Regions from separate parts of the Planococcus antarcticus DSM 14505 genome, predicted to be linked through region 2. Evidence: a T-box and tRNA genes for the amino acid it is inferred to sense, from the RefSeq annotation. Region 2 holds a T-box; the other holds one or more tRNA genes.
What was found. The T-box of region 2 lies ahead of trpS (tryptophan--tRNA ligase). A T-box ahead of a tRNA ligase gene usually reads a tRNA of that ligase, here a tRNA-Trp.
Positions count from the first base shown of each region.

Region 1: it encodes a tRNA-Trp, which carries the amino acid that the T-box ahead of trpS (tryptophan--tRNA ligase) is inferred to sense. The anticodon was not compared.

Region 1 is NZ_CP016534.2:1,084,232-1,099,538, forward strand. It holds rRNA gene BBH88_RS05320 (23S ribosomal RNA) at 1-2,018, shown strand, start outside; rRNA gene rrf (5S ribosomal RNA) at 2,159-2,274, shown strand; tRNA gene BBH88_RS05330 (tRNA-Asn) at 2,286-2,360, shown strand; tRNA gene BBH88_RS05335 (tRNA-Ser) at 2,366-2,455, shown strand; tRNA gene BBH88_RS05340 (tRNA-Glu) at 2,482-2,556, shown strand; tRNA gene BBH88_RS05345 (tRNA-Val) at 2,564-2,639, shown strand; tRNA gene BBH88_RS05350 (tRNA-Met) at 2,713-2,789, shown strand; tRNA gene BBH88_RS05355 (tRNA-Asp) at 2,793-2,868, shown strand; tRNA gene BBH88_RS05360 (tRNA-Phe) at 2,886-2,961, shown strand; tRNA gene BBH88_RS05365 (tRNA-Thr) at 2,988-3,063, shown strand; tRNA gene BBH88_RS05370 (tRNA-Tyr) at 3,070-3,153, shown strand; tRNA gene BBH88_RS05375 (tRNA-Trp) at 3,160-3,233, shown strand; tRNA gene BBH88_RS05380 (tRNA-His) at 3,254-3,326, shown strand; tRNA gene BBH88_RS05385 (tRNA-His) at 3,374-3,449, shown strand; tRNA gene BBH88_RS05390 (tRNA-Gln) at 3,459-3,530, shown strand; tRNA gene BBH88_RS05395 (tRNA-Gly) at 3,537-3,611, shown strand; tRNA gene BBH88_RS05400 (tRNA-Cys) at 3,618-3,691, shown strand; tRNA gene BBH88_RS05405 (tRNA-Leu) at 3,701-3,784, shown strand; gene BBH88_RS05410 (hypothetical protein) at 3,852-4,178, shown strand; partial or broken gene BBH88_RS05415 (IS3 family transposase) at 4,191-5,334, opposite strand; tRNA gene BBH88_RS05425 (tRNA-Leu) at 6,088-6,171, shown strand; gene BBH88_RS05430 (hypothetical protein) at 6,699-7,151, opposite strand; gene BBH88_RS05435 (DUF3100 domain-containing protein) at 7,135-7,962, opposite strand; gene BBH88_RS05440 (M20 family metallopeptidase) at 8,010-9,206, opposite strand; gene BBH88_RS05445 (cation-transporting P-type ATPase) at 9,426-12,107, shown strand; gene BBH88_RS05450 (VOC family protein) at 12,141-12,641, shown strand; gene BBH88_RS05455 (C45 family autoproteolytic acyltransferase/hydrolase) at 12,797-13,849, shown strand; gene BBH88_RS05460 (C45 family autoproteolytic acyltransferase/hydrolase) at 13,895-14,941, opposite strand; gene BBH88_RS05465 (B3/B4 domain-containing protein) at 15,180-15,307, opposite strand, start outside.
Region 2 is NZ_CP016534.2:2,584,092-2,599,398, forward strand. It holds gene BBH88_RS12935 (putative glycoside hydrolase) at 1-790, opposite strand, end outside; gene BBH88_RS12940 (ABC transporter ATP-binding protein) at 1,104-2,042, opposite strand; gene BBH88_RS12945 (ABC transporter ATP-binding protein) at 2,042-3,097, opposite strand; gene opp3C (oligopeptide ABC transporter permease) at 3,113-4,141, opposite strand; gene opp3b (oligopeptide ABC transporter permease) at 4,141-5,076, opposite strand; gene BBH88_RS12960 (peptide ABC transporter substrate-binding protein) at 5,266-6,963, opposite strand; gene BBH88_RS12965 (DUF3899 domain-containing protein) at 7,199-7,549, shown strand; T-box leader at 7,594-7,805, shown strand; gene trpS (tryptophan--tRNA ligase) at 7,850-8,839, shown strand; gene opp4A (oligopeptide ABC transporter substrate-binding protein) at 8,884-10,707, opposite strand; gene BBH88_RS12980 (ABC transporter permease) at 10,826-11,737, opposite strand; gene opp4B (oligopeptide ABC transporter permease) at 11,763-12,725, opposite strand; gene BBH88_RS12990 (ABC transporter ATP-binding protein) at 12,731-13,666, opposite strand; gene BBH88_RS12995 (ABC transporter ATP-binding protein) at 13,653-14,669, opposite strand.

The DNA.
Region 1 (15,307 bases), 1.5 Mb from region 2:
CTGTTTGGACTAGGGGCCCATCCCGGGTTACCGAATTCAGACAAACTCCGAATGCCAGTGATTTATGCTTGGGAGTCAGACTGCGAGTGATAAGATCCGTAGTCAAGAGGGAAACAGCCCAGACCACCAGCTAAGGTCCCCAAATATCCGTTAAGTGGAAAAGGATGTGGCGTTGCTTAGACAACCAGGATGTTGGCTTAGAAGCAGCCATCATTTAAAGAGTGCGTAATAGCTCACTGGTCGAGTGACACTGCGCCGAAAATGTACCGGGGCTAAACGGATTACCGAAGCTGTGGATGGATCTCTTCGGAGATCCGTGGTAGGAGAGCGTTCTAAGGGCGTTGAAGTCAGACCGGAAGGACTGGTGGAGCGCTTAGAAGTGAGAATGCCGGTATGAGTAACGAAAGACGGGTGAGAATCCCGTCCACCGAATGCCTAAGGTTTCCTGAGGAAGGCTCGTCCGCTCAGGGTTAGTCGGGACCTAAGTCGAGGCCGATAGGCGTAGACGATGGACAACAGGTTGATATTCCTGTACCACCTCCCCGCCGTTTGAGCAATGGGGGGACGCAGAAGGATAAGGAGAGCGTGCCGTTGGTTGTGCACGTCCAAGCAGTGAGGCGTGGAATGAGGCAAATCCCATTCCTGATACGTTGAGCTGTGATGGCAAGAGGTTTACCTCAGAGTCCCTGATTTCACACTGCCAAGAAAAGCCTCTAGCGAGGCGGGAGGTGCCCGTACCGCAAACCGACACAGGTAGGCGAGAAGAGAATTCTAAGGTGAGCGAGTGAACTCTCGTTAAGGAACTCGGCAAAATGACCCCGTAACTTCGGGAGAAGGGGTGCTCTGGTAGGGTGAATAGCCCGAGAGAGCCGCAGTGAATAGGCCCAGGCGACTGTTTAGCAAAAACACAGGTCTCTGCAAAACCGTAAGGTGACGTATAGGGGCTGACGCCTGCCCGGTGCTGGAAGGTTAAGGGGAGTGCTTAGCGCAAGCGAAGGTGCGAACTGAAGCCCCAGTAAACGGCGGCCGTAACTATAACGGTCCTAAGGTAGCGAAATTCCTTGTCGGGTAAGTTCCGACCCGCACGAAAGGCGTAACGATCTGGGCACTGTCTCAACGAGAGACTCGGTGAAATTATAGTACCTGTGAAGATGCAGGTTACCCGCGACAGGACGGAAAGACCCCGTGGAGCTTTACTGTAGCCTGATATTGAATTTTGGTGCAACTTGTACAGGATAGGTAGGAGCCTTAGAGCCCGGAGCGCCAGCTTCGGAGGAGGCGTCGGTGGGATACTACCCTGGTTGTATTGAAATTCTAACCCACATCCCTGATCGGGATGGGAGACAGTGTCAGGCGGGCAGTTTGACTGGGGCGGTCGCCTCCTAAAGAGTAACGGAGGCGCCCAAAGGTTCCCTCAGAATGGTTGGAAATCATTCGCAGAGTGTAAAGGCAGAAGGGAGCTTGACTGCGAGACGTACAGGTCGAGCAGGGTCGAAAGACGGGCTTAGTGATCCGGTGGTTCCGCATGGAAGGGCCATCGCTCAACGGATAAAAGCTACCCCGGGGATAACAGGCTTATCTCCCCCAAGAGTCCACATCGACGGGGAGGTTTGGCACCTCGATGTCGGCTCATCGCATCCTGGGGCTGTAGTCGGTCCCAAGGGTTGGGCTGTTCGCCCATTAAAGCGGTACGCGAGCTGGGTTCAGAACGTCGTGAGACAGTTCGGTCCCTATCCGTCGCGGGCGCAGGAAATTTGAGAGGAGCTGTCCTTAGTACGAGAGGACCGGGATGGACACACCGCTGGTGTACCAGTTGTTCTGCCAAGGGCATCGCTGGGTAGCTATGTGTGGCCGGGATAAGTGCTGAAAGCATCTAAGCACGAAGCCCCCCTCAAGATGAGATTTCCCATTGCGCAAGCAAGTAAGATCCCTCAAAGACGATGAGGTAGATAGGTTCGAGGTGGAAGCGTGGCGACACGTGCAGCTGACGAATACTAATCGATCGAGGACTTAACCAAACAATGTATCATGGAGGAATTTCAATGGGTCAATGTCGTTTATCCAGTTTTGAAAGAATAAGGAAAAGTTTTTTTATGAAAAAGCTTGTAAAAACCTGTGAGATTGGTATAATCAATCTTGTCTTTCAAAATAAAATTAGTCTGGTAATGATGGCAAAGAGGTCACACCCGTTCCCATCCCGAACACGGCAGTTAAGCTCTTTTGCGCTGATGGTAGTTGGGGGTTTCCCCCTGTGAGAGTAAGACGTCGCCAGTCTAATTAATTATTCCGAAGTAGCTCAGTGGTAGAGCACCGCACTGTTAATGCGATGGTCGTAGGTTCGAGTCCTACCTTCGGAGCCAATTTTGGAGAGCTGTCCGAGTGGCCGAAGGAGCATGATTGGAAATCATGTAGGCGGGCAACCGTCTCAAGGGTTCGAATCCCTTGCTCTCCGCCAGAAGATAAATTCCCAAAAAAACATATGGCCCCTTGGTCAAGCGGTTAAGACACCGCCCTTTCACGGCGGTAACACGGGTTCGAATCCCGTAGGGGTCACCAATTTCATGGAGGATTAGCTCAGCTGGGAGAGCATCTGCCTTACAAGCAGAGGGTCGGCGGTTCGATCCCGTCATCCTCCACCATTTTACTCTTACATGATAAAAGCTATGCAGTTATTAAAGTACGAATGTAGTGAGAAAAATTAAATCATATTATCGCGGGGTGGAGCAGTTCGGTAGCTCGTTGGGCTCATAACCCAAAGGTCGCAGGTTCAAATCCTGCCCCCGCAACCAAATGGTCCCGTGGTGTAGCGGTTAACATGCCTGCCTGTCACGCAGGAGATCGCCGGTTCGATCCCGGTCGGGACCGCCATTTTTATTCAATACAGTGGGTCAGTAGCTCAGTCGGTAGAGCATTAGATTGAAGCTCTAAGTGTCGGCGGTTCGATTCCGTCCTGACCCACCATTTTTTTATTAAATCCAAATCTCCATGCCGGAGTAGCTCAACTGGTAGAGCAACTGACTTGTAATCAGTAGGTTGAGGGTTCAAGTCCTTTCTCCGGCACCATTTTACGGTGGGGTAGCGAAGTGGCTAAACGCGGCGGACTGTAAATCCGCTCCTTCGGGTTCGGCAGTTCGAATCTGCCCCCCACCACCAGTTTTTAGGGGCATAGTTTAACGGTAGAACAGAGGTCTCCAACACCTCCGATGTGGGTTCGATTCCTACTGCCCCTGCCATTTTTAAAAATTTTATGATGGCGGTCGTGGCGAAGTGGTTAACGCACCGGATTGTGATTCCGGCACTCGGGGGTTCAATTCCCCTCGTCCGCCCCTAGTTTTCATACATTTGAGAGTTGCACTTATAAAATAGTAAAGTGGCGGTCGTGGCGAAGTGGTTAACGCACCGGATTGTGATTCCGGCACTCGGGGGTTCAATTCCCCTCGTCCGCCCCATCTTATTAATGGGGTATAGCCAAGCGGTAAGGCAACGGGTTTTGATCCCGTCATGCCCTGGTTCGAATCCAGGTACCCCAGCTTTAAGCGGAAGTAGTTCAGTGGTAGAACGCCACCTTGCCAAGGTGGAGGTCGCGAGTTCGAACCTCGTCTTCCGCTCCAATTTTTGGCGGCATAGCCAAGTGGTAAGGCATGGGTCTGCAACACCCTTATCACCGGTTCGAGTCCGGTTGCCGCCTCCATAATGATTTGCCGGCGTGGCGGAATTGGCAGACGCGCGGGACTCAAAATCCCGTTCCTTCACGGGAGTGTCGGTTCGACCCCGACCGCCGGTATCATCAAAGGGCCTGCCTGCCCTTTAAAGACCTCTTAACTGTGATTCATTACAGTTAAGAGGTCTTTTTGTTTCCCAGCAATTTTACAGTGAAAGACCATAAAATAAAAGGTGGTTCTTTCGTTCACACTGTTATTCAAGATTTCAACATTGCTTTTATTATGCCGAATGAGCGTGAGGATATGCTGGTTTTATCAGTGGGTATGGATAACATGTTAGATGGTATGCAGCATACTGCTGCTTTGTTTGATATAATATATTCGGTTGTTAATGGGAATAAGTATATGCTTGAATTCGTTGAAGCGATTCGATTGAGTACGATTGAAATAGAACCTGGGGTCAAACTTATGGTATCTAAAAAGTTACCTCATATTAGACAAAACGCCACTTGGTAAGTCAACACTAAATCAAACAACTTTTTTAAGGGCTGCGTTTCGATAAGTGACAGGGCTGGTGTAGCCTAAGCTGCCGTGTAAACGAATATGATTGTACCAATGGACGTAATCAAATAGCTCAAGTGATAGCTGATTAAGGGATTCAAAGTGCATGCCGTTGATCAGTTCCGTCTTCAGAATCTTAAACGTAGCTTCTGCCACCGCATTGTCATAAGGGTTTCCTTTTTGACTCAGCGACCGTTCAATTTGATGCGTCTCTAGTAAGGCATCAATACCGGCATTTTTAAATTCAGATCCACGGTCTGTATGGAAAATGTTCACGGCTCCCAGGTCGCTTTTGACCGTCGCGAAGGCACGCTGAACTAAAGCAGCGTCTTTTCGCTCACCCAGACTGTACCCGACAATTTCACGGTTATAGAGATCGAGAAGGAAACAAATATAGTTCCACCGGCCGCCAACCTTCACGTACGTTAAGTCGCTAACCAATACGGCACTTTTCTCTGTTGGATTGAATTCACGGTTTAATACGTTTCGATACGTTGCTTCGTTAGGAGGCGTAACCATCGGCTTGTACGAAGGCAGTGCGTATTTCGATTGGATGCCAAGTGTCGCCATGAGGCGTCCAATACGACGTCTCGAGACGATCCAATTCTTTCTGATCTTCAGTTCTTCTTTCAGTTTACGCGTCCCATAGACACGGCGATTCTAATGAAAGATTGCCCAGATTTCGTCTTTTAATTCTTGTTCTGCTCGAGCTTTTTGGCGTTCTTTTTCTACTGAAACGGACGTTTCATAGTAAAAAGTACTGCGAGCGATTTGCAGGACATTACACATTGCTGATACCGAATAGAGGTGTTGATTCTGTTGAATAATCTCTATTTTCGTCCCATGATCAGCGCTGCAAGACTCACATATCCACTTCCATCTCCAACTGTTTGTTTCGTTTCTTGTAGGCAAGTAATTCTGCCTCCAGCGGGCTTCGATTATCCTTCTCTTCGAATGAACCCGTTCGATTGGATTGGGCAATCCATCGATCGAGTGCGGAAGCCGTTAGGTCATATTCTCGGACAATATCTACCCGGCTTTTTCCACCTGCGTGCAGTGCAACCACCTGTTTTTTAAATTCTGCAGAAAATGTGCGTCTCTTTTGGGTCATAGTAGATTCTCTTCACGTATTGTGGACTATTCTACGCTCCCTTATATTTTCTGTCCAATCAAGTGTAGACTATCCACTAAATCAAAGGCTACAAATCTAAATTTAACATCATTTTGCGTCGCTCGGTAGAGAATTTTTTCTGAACTGAAGAAGATTCAATCCTAATTATTCAGTATAAGATGTTTATGGAACTTGGAAGAAATTGCTGATTATTTCAGATTGCACATACATTCGAATCAATCATAATGGGCATTATTGAGTTGATATTAAGTGTGAACAATTCTCAAAGCTCTGATGATATCCAACTGTGGGTGCAGGCGAATTGTGCACTAGCGATGGCATTGAGAACTTCAGTAGGGGGTTGACGAATCATTAAAACAGTAGACAAAAAAATATGAAAATCCGTCCAGCTAACGATGTAGTGGCTGATTTGACATAGGCAGTCGAAATATGCGTAGCTATCTTGGCCCAATTGCCGGTTAGCATACCACACGTTAATTCGTCTTCCATAATGGGGGGAGGCGCACCGAGTTCAGGGTGTTCAGTAGGGAACAGCTAAGACGATGCTGATTACTTGGATTATTACAATGCCAATTCCGGTATCATTGGCTGCTATGTTCTAGGTTCTCCTTAATATCGTTTTGGAGAAAAGAGATTAATAATTTCGATGGAAAATCGAACTGCCATATGAATAAGTATTGGCGAGTGAAATAAGATGTGCTATAATAATTCTTGTCCGCTAAAGAAATACTTGCCGGCGTGGCGGAATTGGCAGACGCGCGGGACTCAAAATCCCGTTCCTTCACCGGAGTGTCGGTTCGACCCCGACCGCCGGTATACCGCAAGCCTAGAAGAAAGGCCCTGACTTTATCGTCAGGGCCTTTTTCTTTTGAATTTTTTGAATGAAGTTCTCAGCATTAAAGCTTATGAAGGGTTTCGTCAATTACCCGGGACTTAGCTAAGGTTTGAAGCGAAAACTTCTCGACTTATTACTGCTTTTAGTAGACGATAAAGATAAAACAAGCCAAACCAAACGTGGTGTTCCAGTGAGTGAGAGAAATTTTATACGCAGGGTTGGACGTCTGCATTGTTTGTAACTAGCGGTGCAAACATTTACACTATAATACATAATTTTCTGCATCTTCACCTTTTTGTCAAAGAACGGGCATCAGATTCTTATAGCTCAACCCTTTGTTCCAAGAAAAAGAGCACATTATGGCTAAGATAAATCGAAAATCATCTCGTCCTTAGCGCTGGATTTGCTTGTTACACGTTTGAAGGGTAACTTTTTTCGGAAAATGTTGAAAAGCAGCAAAAAGACCACCGCAAAAGTTATGGCTTTTGCGGTGGTCTTTTTGTAAGAATTAAATAATTCCTTGGAACCGAAGGATAATTTCGGCAATAACTGCTGAGCCAAGAAACGTTCCGAGCAAGACAACCATGCCGATTACGATAGTTTTCCACCCTAATTGTACAAAGTCGAACCATGAACGGCCAATGGATACGCCGGCATAGGCTAAGATGGGCGTGGCAATTGCTAATAAAGTAACTTCTGTCGTGTGAGTAACAATTTGTGTTGCTCCCGGCACTCCGGGAATTGTCAAAATCAAACCGATAATGCCGATATAAGCGATACTGGGCAGCTGGAAGGGTAGCAGGCGATGGATAATCAATCCGGCCAAGCTAATGCCTATCAGGATGGCTATTCCGGGAAGCGCTTCCCAAGGTAGTATGTCGTAGCCAATCCAATTGCCAATTAGCATGATAACACCGATGATCGTGAAGACTAGTATCCATTCCTTAAGACTTTTTATCATAGTCTACGCCTCCTTTCGCTGCTTTTTTCTCTTTATTTTTAGAGAGGATTTCGTACATCTTAACGGTTAATGGCAAACCGATAAAAATGCTCATGTATAGGCCGGTCACAGAGGAGATCAAGTTGCTGACTCCTGAAAAGGCAGTCAAGGTTTCACTCATTTCAGGAAATGCGGCAATTAAAGGTCCTAGAGAAGCGGCTGCCATACTGCCGCTGCCCACACCTGTTGCCATTGCGAAAGAAATAGGATGCAGAGGCGTCACAGTAGCCAAGAATCCTGAAATCAACCCAATAAAAATCGATCCGAAGACGGTACCAAAAATATACATGGCCATAACGCCGCGTCCTTCCGGAGAGGATAAACCATATTTATCGGTAATAAGAGCAAGATTGGCTTCTCGTCCGATGGAATGCGTCATGCCAATGCTTTCTCTCTTGAGTCCTAGAAATACTGCTAGTGGAAGAGCTAATAAGATGGTGCCAAGATTACCAAATTCCTGTAACAATAAAGCAGGACCGGCTTCGATGATTTGAGGAAGAGCGGGTCCTGCTTGTACGCCGAATTTAGCAATTAGTACAGAAACTGAGAGAAATACTAAGGGTTCTGCGTTAATCGATTGTTTGTCGGTTACCAATGGAGTGAAATATAATGCAAGACCAATCACAACTGCATAAAGCATCGGCAACAAAAGAATGGTTCCAGGTCCAAGTGGAATAGCGAATGTACCAATCGACTCAGTCACGGCTACAATCGCTAAAACGATGACATGCAGCCGCCAATCTTTCCACAACTTAAAAGCTTGTTCGCCCATTTAACATCTACTCCTTCTATGTGGGAGAACTGGCTCTCCATTATTGATTAGCTTGCGTTGATAGCAGACTGGTCTTTTTTCGCATAGTTGAGTGCGGCTCTACCTAATGCTTTTGCGGCTATCAGCAAAGCCTGTTCGTCAATATCAAATTTTGGATGGTGATGTGGATAAGCCTCGGTGTTGTCTGGGCTTTGCGCGCCTGTAAAGAAGAACGTTCCTTTCACATGTTGAAGATAATACGAGAAATCTTCGCCACCCATGACAGGTGCTGTTTCTCTGACATCCTCTACTCCGGGAACAGAAGATGCGAGAGCTGCTACGAAATTTGTTTCTTCTTCATGATTGACTGTCGTTGGATAACCGCGTGTATAGCTGTATTCATAATCCGCTCCTGAAACGAGGCAAGTTCCTTTTATGACGCGCTCAATTTCTTCTTCGATAAAGCTGCGAATGTCTTCTTTGAACGTCCGCACAGTTCCAGTCATTTCAGCAGTGTCTGCGATAACATTATACGGATTTTTTGCTTCAAAGTTACAGATGGAGACAACAGCAGATTCCAGTGGATCAATTCGGCGACTGACGATTTGTTGTAAATTGTTAATGAGCTGTCCACCTATTACAATGCTGTCTTTCGTATCATGCGGACTTGCGGCATGTCCGCCTCTTCCAAGGATTTTAATGTCAAAGCGATCTGGAGCGGCTTGGAGGGGGCCTGACCGATACCCAATTTCTCCAAGAGGCATTTGTGCTTGAAGATGCGTGCCGAAAATGACATCAACGCCATCAAGGCAGCCATCTTCGATCATGGCGATGGCTCCGCCGGGTGGCAGTTCTTCTGCATGCTGATGCAAAAAGACAATTGTGCCTTCGATTTCCGATTGCATGCTATTTAATGCTTTGGCTAAACCAAGTAGACTGGCTGTATGACCATCGTGGCCACAAGCATGCATGACCCCATCATTTTTAGATTTAAAAGGTACATCAGTTTGTTCTTGAATCGGTAGAGCGTCAAAGTCTGCACGCAAAGCAATAGTTGGACCAGGTTTATGACCTTTCAAGTAGGCAAGTACACCGTTACCGCCAACATTCCTACGAACTTCATGCCCTATATTTTCATGAAAAAGAGCAATATATTCTGCTGTTTCTACTTCCTCAAAAGACAATTCTGGATATTCATGAAGATGGCGTCGAATATCGACAATCTCACCGTACAGTTCATCAAGCTTATTGAATAATTGATCCATAGAAAAACCTCCTATTTAATAATGTTTTCATCCTATCATAATTATTCATATGGACTATAAGACTTTTTGCGGAAAACAAAAAATATTCAGTAATATTCAGCTGCTGGTTATTCTGAAAAAGCACCGATGCTTCACCGATAAAAACTGTAGAAGATGTTATAGTAGTTTGTATAATAAGTAAAATTATTATTATTCCATCAGTTGAAAAGAGGGACAATCATGCAGGAGAGAAATTGGTATGGCATTGAGACCACTGACTTGCTCAAGCTCCTTAGTGCAGACGCAGACAGTGGGCTAAGCGAGGAAGAGGCAGCAGAAAGGCAAGAAGAATTTGGACCAAACGAGTTACCTGACCCCAAAAAAGACCCAGCGCTCGTCAAGTTCTTTAAGCATTTTAATGATGTACTGATTTATGTGCTGCTTGCAGCTGCAGTAATTACGTTATTTTTAGGGCATTATATTGATACAGCTGTGATTTTGATGGTAGTCGTTATCAATGCGATTATCGGCTATATTCAACAAGCCAAAGCGGAAAAGGCGTTGGAAAGTATCCGGAAAATGCTGTCATTAAAAGCGACAACGCTCAGAAGTTCAGTTAGGAAAAGAGTGTTGTCTGCCGAATTGGTACCTGGAGACATTGTGGTGCTTACTGCAGGTGACAAAATTCCAGCTGACATTCGGATTCTGGAAGCGGTCAACTTGAACGTGGAAGAATCTTCTTTAACTGGCGAATCAACAGCAGTCGAAAAAAATTCCGCAGTACTACCGGATGATACTGGACTCGGTGACCGGCTGAACATGCTGTTTGCAGGGACGACGATAGCTTCTGGTTCTGGGGTAGGGATTGTCGTGGCAATTGGAGAAGATACTGAGCTGGGAAAGATCAGCTCTTCGATGGAAGAAGTGGAAGGACTGCAGACACCATTGTTAAAGCAGACGGCAGCTTTTGGAAAAGTGATTTCCTTGATTATTGTTATCAGCGCTACTGCCATGTTTGGCATCGGGTACTTGTTTCATGATTATGAAACAGCTGATTTACTGCTGGCGATCATTGGACTAACTGTAGCAGCGATTCCTGAAGGCTTGCCCGCTGTGCTGTCCATCATTTTGGCGCTTGGCGTACAGCGCATGGCGGGACAAAACGCCATCGTCCGCAATCTGCCATCTGTGGAGACGCTTGGAGCGGTTACTGTAATTTGTTCGGATAAAACAGGAACATTGACTAAAAATGAAATGACCGTCACTTCGGTTATGCTAAAAGATAATGAAATGACTGTAACGGGAGCCGGCTATTCGCCAAAAGGAGCTATTCTTCATGATAAAAAACCAGCAAAACTTTCAGATCATTCAAATCTACAAGAATTTTTAACGGTTGTTAAAACGGTTAATGAAGCGTATTTAAGATGCGATGAACACGGACACTGGGTCATTAGTGGAGATGCGACAGAAGGGTGTCTCGTCACACTCGCAGAAAAAGCTGCGGATGCGGTTGAGCGTTTACCAATTCTGTCGAAAATCCCTTTTGATTCGAGCTATAAGTATATGGCAGCATTGGTAGAAATGGATGGCAGTAAATGGATTTATGTGAAAGGTGCGCCAGAGCGTTTATTGAAAATGGCCGATTTAGAAGCTTCTTCTGGAGAAGGGGTACGCTGGGACGAAAAGATGTCTCAGCATGCCAATAAAGGCGAGCGGTTGATCGGGGCTGCTGTCAAAAAAGTCGATTCTTCTATCCTTTCTATTGATCAGGAAGACATGAAAACAGGATTTAGCCTGATCGGACTGGCGGGAATTATCGATCCCCCGAGGGAAGAAGTGATCGAAGCGATTCAGCAATGCAAGAAAGCTGGAATCATCGTGAAAATGATTACTGGTGACCACAAAGATACAGCAGTCGCTATCGGAGCTCAAATGGGCATAGGAGACGGTGAACGGGTGCTTGAAGGTAAAGACTTGGATCGTATGAACAATCAGCAACTGACGCAGGCAGCACTAGAATACGACGTCTTCGCACGCACCAGTCCGAACAATAAGCTGCAACTAGTCAAAGCGTTGCAGGCTGAAAAGCATATCTGTGCTATGACCGGGGATGGTGTCAATGATGCACCAGCGTTAAAACGTGCAGACATCGGTGTGGCAATGGGCATAAAAGGGACAGAAGTATCGAAAGAAGCAGCTGAAATGGTGTTGGTGGACGACAACTTCAGCACGATTGTCAATGCGGTGAAAGAAGGCAGACGTGTTTATGATAACTTGAAGAAAACCATTTTATTCATTCTGCCTACAAACGTGTCGGAAGGCGCTTTGATTTTTGTTAGCATCTTGTTCGGTACTGCCTTGCCTTTGACAGCAGTACAAATTCTTTGGGTCAATATGATTGCTGCTGTCACGATTTCTTTGGCAATCGCCTTCGAGAAATTGGAACCCGGAGCTATGGAGCGGCCACCGAGAAAATCGGATGCCAAATTATTGAGTCCTTATTATATTTTTCGTGTCGCTTTTGTTTCATTTGTTATCTGTGGTGGAATCTTATTGATGAATGCACTTTTGGCCAACCAGCAGATAGATCCAGCGATCGTTAATACGATGACGTTGCAGGCATTGGTGATTTCGCAATTGATGTATTTATTCAATTGCCGCAGCGAAACCGAATTTGCATTGAATCGAAATTTTTTCTCGAATAAAATAGCGTTTTTGGTATCTGGCATTCTGATTGCTGTACAATTGGCAGTTACCTACGTGCCATTTATGAATCTCTTGCTTGGAACGGTTCCTTTAGAAGCGCAGTTTTGGTTATGGCCGATTGTGATTGGTATTTTTGTGTTTACCATTGTAGAGCTAGAGAAATGGATCGTTCGCTTGGTCAGAAAATCTAGAGAGTCTGTTAAAGAAGGTCTATAGCCACTGCAATTTAACGGAAGGAAGAAAAATGATATGGATACGAAAATCCAAAAAATCACACCCAATTTATGGGTTGACATGAATGCTGAGGAAGCGGTGAATTTTTACACATCTGTCTTCAAAAATTCTAAAGTCGGACGCACGACCTACTATACACACGCGGGCAAGGAAATTCATGGCATCGACGCGGGAAAAGTTTTGACAATTGAGTTTCAAATTGAAGAGCAGGACTTTATGGCGCTAAATGGCAGTCCAGCGTTTCAATATACTGAAGCGGTTTCGTTCATCATCAATTGTGAAACCCAAGAAGAAGTGGATTATTACTGGGACAACCTAACTCAAGGTGGAGACGTAAACGCGCAGGAATGTGGCTGGCTGAAGGATTGTTTTGGCGTTTCTTGGCAAGTGGTTCCAATTGAATTGAATGACATGCTTGTCGATGCGGAAGCTGAAAAAGTGGAGCGGGTGATGGCAGTACTGCTGCAAATGAAAAAGTTAGATCTGAGTGAATTGAGGCGCGCATACGAAGGATAAACTAATCGCAGTGGCTATTCCTGTCTTATGAAATCATGAGACAGGATTTTTTCATCCAACTTCTTAAGATATGTAGAACCGAGCTTTTGAGTTTCTTTTTGGAAATGTGTATGCTAAAACATAATCAGTGATTCTGCACAATAAAGGAGAATTTGATGAGACCTATACATAGTGATATTTTAGAATTTAGAGGAAGTCATTACGATTTCGGATTCAAACAAGGCGAACTTTTAAAAGATAGTATTATATTGGAAAATCGGCGAAAGCAATGGAAAGCAAAAAGACCGAGATTTAAAATAGACATACAGGAAACTGAAGATGCCTATCGTAAGTTTGCTCCTCGAATCTGGGATGAGTTAATGGGTCTGCAGGAAAGTCTCGGCTTGCCGATGGAGGAAGTGCTGCGCGATTTTGGAGGCTACCGAATCGATGCAATGCCATCTGGTTGTTCGATTGTGACAGGAACAGATTTTATGGTTCGAAATTATGACTTTCATCCGCAGACCTATGAAGGGCGTTTTAGTTTGTTTCAGCCGGACGACGGTGGCTATGCGACGATTGGTCCAACCTCACGGATTACGGGCCGGATGGATGGCATGAATGAAAAAGGACTTGCCATGGGCTATAACTTTACACACCGGAAAAAGCCAGGAGATGGATTTGTTTGTTATTTAATCGGACGGATCATTCTGGAAACCTGCGCAACAATTGAAGAAGCGGTAGAACTGTTAAAACAAATTCCTCACCGTGGATCGTTTAGCTATATTGTTACAGATACAAGCGGTAGAACACGTATCATTGAAGCAAGCCCTCGCTCGGTTGATGTCCGCATTAGTAACGCATGCACCAATCATTTCGAAATTCAGCAGCACGAAAACCGTAATTATTTGAAGGATTCGTTTGACCGTTTAGAGGTCATTCAAAGTCAGCAAAGCCAGACAGAAGATGCGCTGAAGGCATTTCGTTTGTTCAACGATACAGGCAAAGGTGTATTCTCAAAGCTTTACAAAAGCTGGGCGGGTACGATTCACACTTCTCTTTATTTACCGAAGGACAAGAAGGTTTGGTTTGCACTTGGTGGAAACCAGCAGCCAGTCGTTTTTGATTTCGTGGTCTGGCTACGAGGAGAAAATTTGAACGTTCAACAAATTCATGGGGTAGTGGATACAGACATCGGTTTTGCGCATGTCGACAAACAATTCAGCTAAAGAAACAAAACAGGCGCCAGCAGTTAAATTGCTGGCGCCTGTTATTTATAGTTCTGCCATATGAGCAAATGGAAAATGGGTATCAACTTTTCCATTGATTCGTTTGGCGTATAGTCGTTCACCTTGTAGCCATTTATCGAAATTGAGCATGAGTGGCAGACGATCTGGACCGATAGCAAATCCGACTTCCAGACCATGTGGAAAGTAAGAAGCCGTATGCAAAGTTCCTGAAGCGGTGCTGTACTTTGTTGAAAAGACACCTTGATTGGAGTCGTTCAACAGACAAAATGCACTATAGGCATCAATTTTATTTTGTTGTTGCTTTAGCATGGCTTCTTCTCTTCTGCGGGAATCATCGATTTGGTAACGATTTTCTTCTACGAGCAATTCAAAATGATTGGTCGACACAGCCGATTCACGAACGACGACAGAACGAGGCGATGCTTCAACGACCACTGATTTTCCTGTGCGATCAAGTAAGACATAGCTAAACGACCGACGGTGAGGCAGTTCTGCTAATAATTCGACTGCATCATCGATGGTTGCGCAGTTCTCTAAAATCAAACGGCCAATCATATTACAAATAAAACCATCTTCTGAGTTACGACGGTTAATGAAGTTATAACCCATGACGAGTCCTTTTTCGTTCATGCCATCCGTGCGACCGGTTATTTGCATAGTAGGACCGATCGTGGCAAATCCACCATCAGTTGGTTGATATAAAGCGAGTCGACCTTCATAGCCTTGCGGAGAACTATCATAATTACGGACCATGAAGTCGGATTCGGTATAAATCGAACAGCCACTTCGCGTGTATTCTAAATAATAGCCTCCGAATTCTCTGATAGCGTCGTGCAACGACCAATCCAGTGCATCGGCAAGTCCGATAATTTCTTGCCATATGCGTGGTGCTAGTGTTTGCAATATATTTTTAGCGCGTTGTTCATCTATAACCAAATGGCGACTGGAAGCTGTTCGTTGTTTTTGGCGATTGGTAAGAATCACGGATTCTTTCAGCAATTCTCCTTGCATCTGACCAAAATCATAATGACTTCCACGAAACTGGACAATGTCACTGTGTACTCGTTTCACGTATAGACCCCTCTTTTACTAATTAATGTAAGAAGAGTTTACTGCATTTATCGGCAAATGGAAAAGAATATGCCTATGTTCAGAAATTCAACGTTTCGATAGAGTCTACAAGAAAAAGTTGTTTCGCGAAAAAAATGCAGAAAGACTATTTGAGAAGCAAGGTAGTTATTAAAACGTAAACTAGATAGAAAAAAGACTCGTACTCAGAACTTAGAGCACGGGTCTTTTGCGTAAGTAATTAGACCACATAAAACTCAGCATCTCCACCATTGATGCCCGTAAACATATTAGAAGCAGCAGTAAGAAGCTGCAAGGCAGTATCTGTTTCCATAGATGGACGCAGATAGAAAATGTGTAACGCATTTT
Region 2 (15,307 bases):
AAGGCTCTAATTGCTCTCTTGCATAAGCAACAAAATCAGTGACTGCTTCGACTCTTCTCTGTACAGGATCAACTTCAGAATCTGCATAGTCGCCAAGTGAATAGCTTAAATCATCAGCACGGTTTTCAAATCCTTCGGGGAACCGGACATAATCGAATTGAATTTCTTTAAACCCTAGTTTAGCCGCTTCGATAGCAATCTGGACGTTATGATCCCATACCTCCTGGAGAAACGGATTAACGAATGATTCTCCGCGGTTATTTTTCCAGACCTGATCACCATCCATGAATGTTAGTTCCGGCTTGCTTTCCGCCAGAACTGTATCTTTAAAAACAACAACACGGGCAATCGGGTAAATTTCTTTATCCTCTAATCGTTCCAGCATTGCTCTCGGATCCTTTATTAAAGCTTTTCCCATTCCAAGCTCTGCCAAGGCGGAACTTTCTTCAGGTATGTATGTCAAGTGGCCAATATCTTCTTTTATGTCAATGACCATAGTATTTAAATCTGTTTCATCGACCAGGTTAATCAACGAGTCAAACCGTTCTCCTCCAGCAGAATTGGCTGTTACGAAAATTCCGCGGACAGCATCCGGATAGGCAAATTCCAACCCTGAATCAAACTTATATAGCTTCGATGTTGCCAGTACCCGTGAGTCCATTTCAACGGTATGGTAAGCTCGTGGTGTAAAATCTGGAGCCTTGTCTTCCTCAGCAGCGTATACGTTGCCTGCACTTGCTATATTGATACTTGCTGCAAAAATTGCCAGCCATTTCCAAGATTTTGCCATCCTCTGCACCCCTTTAACTTGCTTTTGCGGTCAACAAAACATTCATTTCTCCAAGCGGAGACTCTACATCGCAAAAGTTCAATTGGATTTCCTAGCAATCAACCAGGGTTGAAGAATCTTTATCAATCAAAGCTCCCTTATATCCATTGTTCTTCCATTCTATCATTTATTTGACTAATTGAAATAAGAAAATTGTCGATACATGGGCCATTCTCGAAAGAAACACCATGGACACTGTAAACATAGCCTCCGGCGCAGAAAGAAGGATGCTAGCCATCAAAAAAACGATGTCCCAGAGGACATCGTTCTGCTATTAAAGGGTCACTGAAGCCGCTTTGATCGATTCTAGTTCGCGTTCTGAACATTGTACAAAATGGCCAGGGCTGATTTCTCTCATGCGAACATCATCAGCTTTTGTATAGTCGTGTACTGCCGGATCGTAGGATTTACGGATCCGGTTGCGCTCATAGTTTGGATCTGGCAGTGGAATCGCCGACAATAAAGATTGTGTATATGGATGCAACGGGTTATTGTATAGCTCTTCAGCAGGTGCAAGCTCCACTAATTTGCCAAAATACATAACACCGATGCGATCTGAAATGTATTTAACCATTGATAGATCATGGGCGATAAACAGGAAAGTCAATCCTTTTTCCTCTTGAAGTTCCTTCAATAGGTTAACAACCTGTGCCTGGATAGAAACATCCAATGCAGAGATCGGCTCATCCGCAATGATAAAATCTGGTTCTACAGCTAAAGCACGAGCGATGCCAAGACGCTGCCGCTGTCCGCCGGAGAACTCATGCGGGTAGCGGTTGGCGTGCTCTTTGTTCAACCCAACTGTCTCGAGTAAATCATAGACCATCTGTTTACGTTCAGTCTGGTTTTTTGCTAAGCCATGGATATCGATACCTTCAGCAATAATATCCATTACTTTCATACGCTGGTTTAACGAAGCATACGGATCTTGAAAGATCATCTGCATTTTACGGTTGAATTTTTTCAAGTCCTGCTTTGATTTCTTGCCGTGAACATTTTCGCCTTCATAGAAAACATCGCCATCCGTTGCATCATATAAACGAATAATGGAGCGTCCAGTTGTGGATTTTCCACAACCTGATTCGCCAACTAACCCCAAAGTTTCTCCCCTGTAAATATCAAAGCTGATATCATCTACCGCGCGGACTTCATTCGCTTTACCGATATTGAAATATTGTTTTAGGTTTTTAATTTCGAGTAATTTCTCAGCCATTACACCGCGCCCCCTTCATAATATCTGCTTCCTGGGAATTTTTTCATGCGTTCAATAACAGTTAAAGGCGGTTCTACCTGAGGCGCATCCGGATGCAACAACCATGTTGCAGCTGAATGTGTATCACTGACTTTAAAGAATGGAGGATTTTGTTCCATATCGATTTTCAGTGCATACTCACTTCGAAGAGCAAAGGCATCTCCCTTCGGTGGATCCAATAAATCAGGTGGTGTTCCTGGGATTGCATATAATTTTGCATCTTCAGTGTCCAATGATGGCATCGAGCTCAATAAGCCCCATGTATAAGGATGTTGCGGATTATAGAAAATTTCATCAACCGTACCGATTTCAACAATTTTCCCACCGTACATAACAGCTACACGATCTGCTACGTTCGCCACAACACCAAGATCGTGTGTGATGAAAATAATAGATGTATCGATTTTTTTCTGTAAGTCTTTCATCAATTCCAAAATTTGCGCTTGAATTGTTACATCAAGAGCAGTTGTAGGCTCATCTGCAATCAAGATTTTCGGATTGCATGCCAGTGATATGGCGATAACGATCCGTTGGCGCTGTCCGCCTGAAAATTGGTGAGGGTATTGTTTCATCCGCAATTCAGGTTTTGGCATACCGACTAGACGCAACAAGTCGATTGCTACTTTTTTCGCTTCGCCTTTGCTAATTTTCTGGTGCTTCAGCAAAGGTTCTGTCAATTGCCGGCCAATCGGCATCGTTGGGTTTAAGGAAGTCATCGGATCTTGGAAAATCATTGAAATTTCTTTTCCTCGGATTTTCTGCATCTCCCGATCACTCAATTTTGTCAAATCTCGACCACCAAATAAAATTTCACCACTTTTAAATTCTGCCGATTGTTCTGGCAGTAAACGCATAATGGATTTTGTCGTAACAGATTTCCCTGAACCCGACTCTCCTACGATTGCTAAAGTTTCACCTTTATATAGATCAAAGTTGACCCCACGTATCGCTTTAACTTCCCCGCCTTGGGTGTTAAAGGAAAGTTCAAGGTCTTTTACTTGTAAAATTTTCTCCATTATTAACTTTCCTCCTTAATCTTTCATCTTCGGATCGAGGGCATCACGAAGTCCATCACCGATCAAGTTAAATGCAATCATAATTAAGCTCAACAAGACGGCCGGGAATGCTAGAATATGCGGTGCAAATTGAATTAACGCATAACCGTCGTTAATCAAGGTTCCGAGCGAAGCATCCGGCGCCTGAAGTCCAAGTCCGATAAAGCTTAGGAAAGCTTCAAAGAAAATAGCACTTGGGATGGTGAACATCGTATTGATGATGATTACCCCTAAAACGTTCGGCATTAAATGCTTCCAGATAATGCGGCTATCGCTCGCACCTAAGGTACGGGCAGCCAAAACGAATTCCTGGCTCTTATATTTGAGGACTTGTCCACGAACGACTCGGGACATTCCCGTCCATCCGGTGATGGTCAAAGCGATGATAATGGCTAGTATCCCTGGGTCCATAATTAAGATAAAGAGGATTACCACAACCAGGTTTGGAATTCCTGTTAAAATTTCAACGATCCGCTGCATAAAGTCATCAATACGTCCGCCGAAGTATCCTGAAACTCCTCCGTAAATGACCCCAATTAGCATATCAATTGCTGCCGCAACGAAGGCAATAAATAAAGATACTTGAGTCCCTTTCCAGACACGCGAGAACATATCGCGTCCAAGTCCATCTGTCCCGAACCAATAGTTGACTTCAACATTTTTCATCTCATATAAGTCAACTTCTTCACCAGCCAAAGTACCGACACCATTAAGAATTCCCAAGTTCTCAATGACTGGAATTTTTGGCGGCAGATTTGCATGAGTGATGGTTTGATCGTTTGGTTCGTACGGACTGATGACCGGTCCTAAAAATGCCATGATAACGATCAAGCCAAATAGGATCATGCTAAACAACGCACCTTTGTTTTTACGGATGCGATACCAGGCATCTTGCCAAAAGCTGACACTTGGTTTTGTGATACGTTCAGCCTGCTGAGAATCCAATGTAATCCGCTCAAACGAACCTTTTGGCAATTCTGGAATTTTATCAATTTTCTGAGTCATTAACTTTTACCTCCTGAAAGACGGATACGGGGATCAATGACACCATACAAAATGTCTACCAGCAAGATAATCACAATCAGAAATACTGAGAAGAAAATAGTGGTTCCCATAATGATGGAGAAATCGCTGACGATAATCGATTTAACAAACTGTTCCCCGATGCCTGGAATTGCGAAAATCTGTTCGACAACGAGTGATCCTGTAAGAATAGCTACAGCCATCGGTCCTAAAACCGTAATTAACGGGATTAATGCGTTCCGGAATGCATGTTTGAATGCGATTTCTGATCCACTGGCACCTTTAGCTTTCGCTAGTGTAATATAATCCGAACCAAGAACTTCAATCATTTCAGTACGGATGAAACGTGCTGCCGTAGCGAGTGGGAACATTGCTAGCGCAACAGATGGCAGGACGCTGGACATGAAGCCATCCTTCCATAAAGCTACCGGGAACAAATCCCATTTTAATCCGAACCAATATTGCAGCAGTGAAGCAAAGACGAAAGAAGGAATCGATATTCCGACAATCGCTACAAATGTGCTGGTGTAGTCAATCCATGTGTTTTGCCTTAGAGCTGCAATCATTCCCAACAAAATTCCCAAAACGGTTCCCAAAACCATTCCCTGAAAACCTATTTGAGCTGAAGGACCCATTCGGCTTAAAATGACATCTGTAACTTCCGCTCCTTTAAACTGGTTAATGGAAATTCCTAAATCACCTTGTAATAGCCCAAACATGTAATCAAAATACTGAACCGGAAGTGGTTTATCCAATCCATATCTGGCTTCTACGACTGCCCTTTGTTCTGGAGATAATTTATCTGCGGAAGCGACGGGGGACCCTGGTAAAACTTTTATTAAGAAAAAAGTAAAAGTAGCGATCAGTGCTAAAGTGATCACCATATAAATTAAACGCTTGCCAATATACTTCGCCATAGTGCACCTCCAAAATGATTCTATTTAACAAATCCAACATATCGAAAATGCAGACTTGCAGCATTCATTATTTAGCGAAAAAGTGTTAATTTTCCGTCAATTACTCAGCATTAGAAAAGAGAGTATATCGATCCATAAATGCGATATACTCTCTTTCTATTTTGTTTTCACAGTAGCGGGATTAAATTATTATTTGCCCGAAATGTATGCCCATTTGTAAGAGAAGTCTCCACCAAATGTATGTTTGATAATGTCGTTAACATAAGGTTGTTGAAGAGCCATTGCTCCACGCTGATAGATTGGCGCGATTGCAGCGTCATCTTCCAAAAGGATTTTTTCAGCCTGTGCCATTGCTTCCCAACGTGCTGCAGGGTCTGTTGCCAATTCACCTTTAGCTGATTCAACTAAAGCATCATACTCTGGGTTAGAGTAAGACATTTTGTTTTGTGCAGATCCAGTAACAAACAAGTCGATGAATGTCATAGGATCTTGGTAATCTGGTCCCCATCCAGCAGTTTGGATATCATAATCCTGTGATTCGTCAAGCTCTAAGCGAACTCCGAAAGGAACAGCTTTAAGGTTGATCGTCAAGCCTTCAAGATTCGTTTCAAGTTGTTCTTTCAAGTATGCATCCATGTTTTTAGCAGTTTCAGTGTCGCCGCCTAGGATTTCAAGCGTAACTTCTTCTACTCCTAGTTCTTCAAGGCCAGTAGCAAATAATTCTGCTGCTTCCTCAGCGTCAAATTCGATTAGATCTCCATTGACTTCGCGGAAATCGGCATTGCTTTCATCGATAGTGAATTCAGTTGGTACCAAGTAGTTGGCAGGCAATGAACCGTTAGCCAAAACTACGTCAACTAGATCTTGTTTATTAAAGCCTTTTGCAATTGCTTTACGAATGTTAACGTTCGAAAGTGCATTTTCTTCACCGTTACGTTCTTGGTTAAGTTTGAAGTAGAAAACTGTTGGCTCCAAATCAGTAATCAGGTTTTCGTCGTTTGCATATTGTCTAGCAAATTCTCCGCTCAAACCAGCGCGGTCTTTTTCACCAGAGTTGTAAAGGTTAACCGCAGTAGCAGGTTCTTTTACTACGTCTACGTTGATTGTTTCAAGTTTAACTGTTTCTGCATCCCAGTACTCAGGATTTTTTTGCATTTTCCAAGTTAAACCAGTTCCGTCCCAATCAGTTAATGTGAATGGTCCGTTAAAAATCAAGTTTTCAGAGTTAGAAGCATAAGCGTCGCCTTTTTCAGTTACGAAAGCTTCGTTCTGCGGATAGAAAGTTGGGAAAGACATTAGTGACATGAAGTAAGGTACTGGACGCTCAAGTTTTACTTCAAGAGTGTTATCGTCTACAGCAGTCACTCCAAGTTCAGATACTTCCATTTCGCCGGCAGCAATTTCAGTAGCATTAACAATTGAACCAGCCATCATGTAAGCTCCGTATGGAGAACCTGTGTCAGGATCAATTGAACGTTGCCAAGAGTAAACGAAATCGTTGGCAGTAACTGGAGTACCATCTGACCAGTTAGAATCGCGCAATTTGAATGTGTAAGTTAATCCATCTTCGCTGACTTCAGGTTCGCCATCAGCAAGTGCTGGTTTAGCAATATTTTCTTGATCTAAGCGGAATAAACCTTCGTTAACATTGTTGAAAATGTTAAACGCAACCGCATCCTCAGCTAAAGAAATATCCATTGTAGGAATTTCTGCAGTTTCCATCAAGTTAAGGACTTGCTCTGAGTCTAAATCCCCAGCTGTTTCTGTACCTTCTGCGTCGTCTGTAGTATCAGTCCCTGTGTCAGTATCTCCACCGCCACATGCTGCTAGAAAAGCACTTAGAACTAAAACTAGGCTTAATAGCCAAAAAATCTTGCTGTTCTTCACTAAATTGACCCCCTTAAATTTTCTGAAAATTTTGGTACACTGCTAATTATACATATTATTTTTTTCTTGTACAGAACTTTTTTTGGAAATTTTTACACTCTTGTAACAATTCCGTTACATTAACATTACAGGACACCGCACGAATATTGGATTTGTAAGCGTTTTCGGCGTCTACGATAAATGAAGATTTTTTTGATTTTTTTTTATATTTCTTCTACAATTGATAAGAATCGAGGTGCAAAGTTTGAAAAAATTTGTTTTTTCCATAGGAATCATTCAAATCTTAATTTTTACTACTATATTTTTTCGAGAAGAAAATCTCTCGCTACTGTCATATATTAATAACTCATTTATGTATGGCGGAGTTTTACTGTTTTTAGGTTTGTGGGTTTTCGTCGTACGGACAGGTGTATTTGATATATTTACGATTAGCATGAGAAAAGCCTTCAGGTTAAAAACCACATTAGAAAATGATGAAATGCGTCCACCCTCCGAAGCACTAGGATTTTCAAGTTCTCTATTGCTTGTTACTGGAACTGTCACCTTACTGTTAATGGTGATTTGTCTAGTAATTTACGGTTTCTAGTATTGCTTCTTAAATTGCTTATGTATTATAATAATAAGATATATTAATGAGCGATGAAAAAGATAAGTAAATGCAGTTCCTTCTATAAAGAGAGTCTGTGGTTGGTGAAAACAGACGAAGTGCTGCATTGAATGGACTTTTGAGCTGAACCGGTGAATGAACAGTAGCCGGTTCCGTGTTCTTCACGTTATGAAGAAAAGTGGCCGTTTACGGCAACTAGGGTGGTACCGCGGAAAACACATCATTCGTCCCTTTTTTAAGGGATGTGTGCTGTGTTTTTTATTTTGAGGAGGAATTGGGATGAAAAAAATCTTTTCAGGCGTTCAGCCTACCGGTACGGTTACACTTGGCAATTACATAGGAGCCTTTAAGCAATTCACAGATCTACAGGATGAATATGACTGCATCTTTTGCATCGTTGACCAGCATGCCATCACGATGCCCCAGGACCGCTTAGAGCTCCGTAAGAACATCAAAGCGTTAGCAGCGCTTTATCTGGCTGTCGGAATCGATCCAGAGAAAGTGACTTTGTTTGTTCAGTCGGAAGTTCCAGCGCACGCCCAAGCCGGATGGATGCTTCAATGTGTTTCGACCATCGGCGAACTTGAACGTATGACGCAGTATAAGGACAAGTCAGCCAAAAATGCTTCTGTACTAGCTGGATTGTTGACGTACCCTCCACTTATGGCTGCTGATATCCTGTTGTACCAGACCGATATCGTGCCTGTCGGCGATGATCAAAAGCAGCATATCGAATTGACACGCGACCTAGCAGAGAGGTTTAACCGCAAATACAGCGATATTTTTACGATTCCTGACATCCGTGTACCGAAAAATGGAGCACGCATTATGTCTCTTCAGGACCCAACGAAAAAGATGAGCAAATCCGATACCAATAAAAAATCGATCATTACTTTACTGGATGATCTGAAAACAATTGAAAAGAAAATTAAAAGCGCAGTTACCGACTCTGAAGGCATCGTCAGCTATGACCCTATCAACAAACCGGGTGTAGCCAACCTATTGACCATTGAAACTGCGCTGACCGGTGTATCAATCGACGATCTGGTAGCCAAATACGAAGGTTCTGGCTATGGAGATTTCAAAGCTTCCGTTGCTAAAGCCGTTACTGAACATTTGGCACCCATCCAAGAACGATATGCTGCTTTGATCGACTCGGACGAGTTGGACAAAATTCTTGATAGTGGCGCTGTAAAAGCCAATTCCTTGGCAAACAAGACATTAAACAAAATGGAAAATGCTATGGGTCTTGGACGTAAAAGAAAATAACATAAAAAGGAGCTGCAAAATCGCAGCTCCTTTTCCTTTGGTTGTTATTTTGCAGTGACTGGTGATTCTGCACTAACTGCAAGTTCATTCAAGTAAACTTCGGTGCCATCGCCGATTGCATAGTTTAATACACGATCGTTAACCGGGCTTAAGACTGCACGGTACAATGTCGGGAATACTGGCACTTCGTCGACCATCAACTGCTGCCATTCGTTGTAAACTTCCTGGCGGTATGCAAGGTCAAACGATTCTGCTGAGCGCCCTTCTGCAAGAAGACGTTCGTTGTCTTCATTTTCCCAACGCGCAAAGTTGTAGATGGCGTTCGCTCCGTATAGTCCTGAAGGATCTACGTCAATGCCAACTCCCCATGCTGCCTGGAAGACATCTACAGTTGGATCATCTTCTCCACCGTTTCCGACGCGGTCATAAAATGAGTTGAACTCGAGCATTTCCAAGTTAACTTTCAACCCAACCGCTTCCCACGACTGAACATAATATTGTGCCAATGGTTCTGCTGTATCGCCGCCAGTCATTGAAATGAAGTTGATTTCAAGCGGGTTGCCTTCCGGATCTTCACGCAAGCCATCTCCGTCTGTGTCAACGTATCCCGCATCTTCCAAGAGCTGATTTGCTGCTTCAGGATCGTACGTTCTTCCTTCATTGCTGTCATCATGGAATTCAGGATGGGATGGTGGAATCAACGTTGTTGCATTCCAACGCAAACCGTTGTAGAAACGTTCACCAACTGTTGCATTGTCCACCGCATGCCACATTGCTTGACGGAGCGCCACATCGTTCATTTTCGCTTCAGGATCGTAGGCAACTGTGTTGCTTTCAGCATCCCATGTTCCCAATTTAAAGCCAATATAAGTATAGGCGCGATCAATCGCTCCCAAATATTCTACATTCGACATTTCAGCATTGTCAGGGAATTGATCCACTGGGAATTCGCTGATCAAGTCAACTCCTCCAGTTTCCAGCTCCTGAACTACTGTTGAACTGCTGATTACTTTGATCGTGACGCCATCAAGATTTGGTTCACCGCGCCAGTAGTCTTCGTTCTTAGTAAGAGTTACAGACTCACCAGGTACGATGCTATCCACTTTGAATGGTCCAAAACCGATTGGATTTTCACGAACTTCAGGTGAAGAAGAGATATCGGCAACTGACATGTCTCCAAAAATGTGCTTAGCCAATGGATAAGACCAGATACTTCCTGTCAATAAAGAAGGCGTTGACTCGATATACGTAATTGATAATGTCTTATCGTCAATAACTTCAATACCAGAAATCGTATCAGCCGATCCGCTGTTATACTCTTCCATTCCTTCAATATTGGTAAAGTCCGAATTATAGCGTGGGCCGTCGTAATCAGGGTTACCGATTACTTCGTGTGCAAACAACCAATCTTCTGCTGTCACAGGTTCACCGTCATGCCAGTTGACATTATCACCAATCTTGAAAGTGAAGGTACGGCCGTCTTCTGAAACTTCATAGGTTGCAGCTCCATCATTTGTGTAAACGTAGTTTTCATCCCAAGTTAGTAACCCTTCATCAAACCATTCCAAAATTTCTGCATCAGGTGCACCAGAGTAGAAATTCCAGTTTAATGTTCCTTCAAACACTGTATCTGATACTAAACCAAATGTAATAGTTCCGCCATCAATGGCTTCTCCTTCATTTGTTTTCACATTGCTGAAGTCATCAATTGAATACATACCACCGTTCTCAAGTTCCTGCCCACCATCAGTGCCCGTTTCTCCGCCACTTTCTTCAGTGGACGTATCATCACCAGTACAAGCTGCCAAGATCAACACAAAAGACAACATTGGTAAAGCTAAATGTCTAGACCATTTATTTTTCGGCATTCTCTGTTTCCTCCTCTTTCCTCTTAGATAAAGCTCTTTCGGACTGCTGTTGCACGTGAATAGAGTTGTTTTTTTCTGGTACCGAGAACCCTAATCCCCCTTTTCCCCCACTTTTTTGTTACCCTCTGCGCTGTCGAGCATCGGTAGCGCGCTTTAAGGCCTGCCCGACATTATTTATACTAAGCATCAACACAAAAATTAGAATTGATGCAGGTAACCAAATCCACCATCTTAATTCCAGTGTTTGAGGATTTCTTGCATAACTTATCAAGGTCCCTAAACTCGGAGTCGATTCCGGAAAGCCAAATCCTAAAAAGGACAGCCCTGACTCAATTCCGATATTACCTGCCAAATTTAACGTCATCGTAACGATGATGATCGAACTTAAATTCGGCAAAACTTGGAAAAACATAATTTTGAAATCGGATGTCCCTAATGTCTTAGAGGCTTTTACATAATCTAATTCTTTTTCCTGAAGCGCTTTTGAACGAATCAGCCGTGCAATCCCCATCCATAAGAAAGCAGTCATAATTAACGAGAAAGACACGATGCTGTATCCAGGTACAGCTGTTACAAACGCGATGACGATCATCAATATTGGCAAAACCATAAAGAAATCAACAAGGCGCATGAAAACATTGTCCACGGTGCCACCATAATATCCAGAAATTAGTCCGACCAATATGCCAATAATTCCTGTCAACAGCGTGACCAAAAAACCAATGGCTAATGAATTGCGTGTCCCAATGATCAATTGACCAAAAATATCCCGCCCACCGTAATCCGTGCCCAGCCAATAAGTGGCCGATGGCGGTTCATAAAGAGCGAAAAGATCGACTTTGATGATTTCAGATTGATCCATGATAAGCGATGTACCAAAAACACCGACAATGATCAAAAACAGGAACAGCAGGGAAACAAATGCTATCTTGTCCCTTATTAACTCTCTTAGTAATATACTGAATCCAGATAGGCTTTTGCCGAGATCCACATCTGGAATTTGTGTTCCGCTGTCTTTGTCAATTCTCATATTTACACCTCAAAATTATCATTTATTATTTAATCCGGATACGTGGATCTACCAAACTCAAGATGATATCAGATAATAATGCGCCAATAATTGCTGCAAGTCCGAACAACAGAACAAGGGCCGTCATTACACTGTAATCACGCAAGCTGATGGAAGAAAGGAACAATTCACCCATTCCTGGATAGCCAAAAATGTTTTCGATGAATATGGTTCCGCCAATCAGCCCTGTAATCTCGTAGCCAAAGAAAGCAGCTATTGGAAGCAAAGAGTTTCGCAGCACGTGGCGATTATAGACTCTTGACTCAGAAGCCCCTTTAGCACGGGCTGTTACGATAAAATCTTTTTGTTTTGTATCAATGATCTCACTTCTTAAATACTGGACAGTAGAGACAGTTGTAATCAATGCCATAGACAACGCCGGCAATAATAAATGATTCAGTTTGCTGATGAAATATGCGAAGGTACCCGGTTCTGTGCCGGGGGCAACACTGCCACTTGTCGGGAACCACGCCAGCTGGAATCCAAAAATGAACAGCATAACCAATGCAAAAATAAATAATGGAGCTGCAAAGCCAATATACGTATAGCCTGTAATAGCACGGTCCAACCATGTATCATTAAAACGGCCGCTGATGATTCCTAAAGGGATGGCGATTAGGTATGTCAGGACCAACGTTGCCAACGATAGCCACATTGTGTTAATGATACGTTCACCGATCAATTCAGATACCGGCATCTTAAAGCGGAATGACTGGCCGAAATCTCCCTGCAAAACTCCTTTGACCCACTCGAAATACTGTACATACCAGGGGTTATTCAATCCAAGACGCTCTCGCATCGCTTCAATCGTTGCTGGGTCAATACTTGGATCAATCAGCCCGGTCAATGCATCTCCGGGCATTGCTTGAGCTAAAATAAATACCAAAATGCTCAAGACAATAATTTGCGGAATTGTTATGAGTGTTCTGCGTACAATTAATTTCCACATACCATTCAACCTCTCTCAGGCAACGCTACTTGATGGGTGGCTGAAATTGATTTTAACGAGAAAGGCAAACCTTCTTCATCAAAAAATTCGTTTTCCAGCTTGTCATACTCGGTTTTCACCAGTTTGCGATTTTCGTAATGCATTTCCCGATTGCGCGGATTGCTATCCGGAATTGCCGCAATCAAGCGTTTTGTGTAAATATGCTGCGGGTTGTTGAAAATCTCCTGTGAAGTGCCGTGTTCGACATACCGCCCTTTGTACATGATGCCGATATGATCACACATATGCTGGATAATACCTAAGTCATGACTGATGAATAAATACGTCAAGTTCAGTTCTTTTTGGATTTCCCGCATAAAGTTCAAAACCTGAGCCTGAACGGATACATCTAGAGCAGAAACCGGTTCATCCGCAATAATCAATTTCGGGTTCAGCGCAATAGCACGGGCAATACCAATCCGTTGCCGCTGTCCCCCAGAAAATTCATGCGGGTACTTATAAATTGCTTCCGGACTCAGCCCCACCAACTCCATCAATTCCTGAATACGGATCCGTTCTTCTTTGGGAGATAAGTTTTCATAATTGCGAAGCGGTTCAGCAACAATATCCGCTACCCGTTTTTTCGGGTTCAGCGATGAAAATGGATCTTGAAAGATCATCTGGATATCTTTTCGCACATCAATATATTCCTTTTTGCTGACAGAAGCCAAGTCCCTGCCTTCAAACATGACTTTTCCTGAAGTTATATCATTCAATCCGATAATCGCACGGCCTGTCGTCGTTTTTCCTGATCCAGATTCCCCTACAAGCCCATATGTCTGGCCTTGTTCAATCGAGAATGAGACACCATCAACTGCTCTAACATGGTCTTTCACTGTCTGAAAGACACCTCCACGAACCGGAAAATGGACTTTCAGATTTTCGACTTCAATTAGTGGCATAGGTGAGTTCCTCCTCGGCTTGTTCTGGGAAGTAAAAGTCCTTATAGCATGTGCACCGCACAAAGTGGCCAGTACTAATTTCGTGAAGTTCCGGTGAAGCCTCGTGGGCCGATTCTTCGATCCAGGGAATTCGAGAAGCAAACCGGCACCCTGTTCGTGGCAAGTTCTGAAGTGACGGCACGACGCCTTGGATAACATGGAGGTCGGATTTCACTTCAGACAAGGTCGGTATAGAATTCAACAGCGATCGTGTATATGGATGCTGGGGATTTTCCATTAATGAGTAAATATCTGCAATTTCAACAATCTGCCCCGCGTACATCACAGCTACTCGATCTGCCATTTCAGCAACTACGCCTAAATCATGCGTAATCAGGATAATGCCAGCATGAATCGTTTCTTTTAATTCTTTGATTAAATCTAGAATCTGTGATTGGATGGTCACATCCAAAGCAGTAGTCGGTTCATCCGCAATCAGAAGCTCAGGCTGGTTTGAAATTGCCATTGCGATGACAATGCGCTGACGCATCCCTCCTGATAGCTCGTGCGGATATTGGTAAAATGTTTTTTCAGGCCGCGGAATACCTACCTGATTCAGTAAGTTAATAACTTGCTTTTTTCTCAGACTTTTTGAACTTTTCGGATTGTGAAGGAAGATCGCTTCATCAATCTGAGCACCCACTACCATAAGCGGATTAAGCGCTGAAAGGGCATCTTGAAAAATCATTCCCATCTCACTGCCTCGTAACTTTTTCATTTGATTAGGATTTGCTGCGACCAAATTATTGCCCTTGTAATTGATTTCTCCTTCAATTTTAGCTCTCGTATGAAGCCCCATAATAGAAAACGCAAATGCGCTTTTTCCAGAACCCGATTCACCCACAATCGCCAATACCTCATTTTTTCTGACTGTTAATGAAACGTCATCAACCGCAGCGTAATGTGCATCTTTAATTCTGAAGGACGTTTTTAGATTTTTGATATTCAGTAAAACCTCATTCACAGTTATCCCCCCTCAACATAGAGCCATTCTATGGCTGTCTTCTCGTTACAATTGGTTTTTAAATCAAAAAAATTAAATCTTCTGATTTATTGTATCAAAAAAAGAAATAGGAACTGGTCCACCGTGCCTACGCAACACTGCAACTAAGCTACACTACTTTTTTTAGGAAACTAGTTTCTTTGATTGATTTTATTACAATGAAATCAAAGAAAAATTTTCAATTTTGCAAAAATTAAATTTGTACAAAGCTTATTTTTCATCGCTTAAATCCAATTCCATCGACAGTCTTCGCTTTAATTCATTTTGTATAAGTTGAAGTAAAGAGCAAGCTTTTTTGGGACTTTTAAAGAGGAGCAAGTTTGAAGAAATCGCTTAATGCAGAAGCATTCCATTCTTTCTTCTGAGAGTTCGACGGTTACTAGCTAATGGAAAATAATTTGTTTTACTGGCAAATAGGTATGAACACTTTTGATGCTGGTTTTTCGCGTAGTCGGTATTATTTACATAACTTGTAATGTACATCCAAATAACTCAATACTATTGCTCTTATTTAGAATAACATAAGATAATCAGCAATCGGAAAACTTTTTCAATTTTTATAAAATTATGGGTTCATCCCCTAATGATTTACTTTCAAA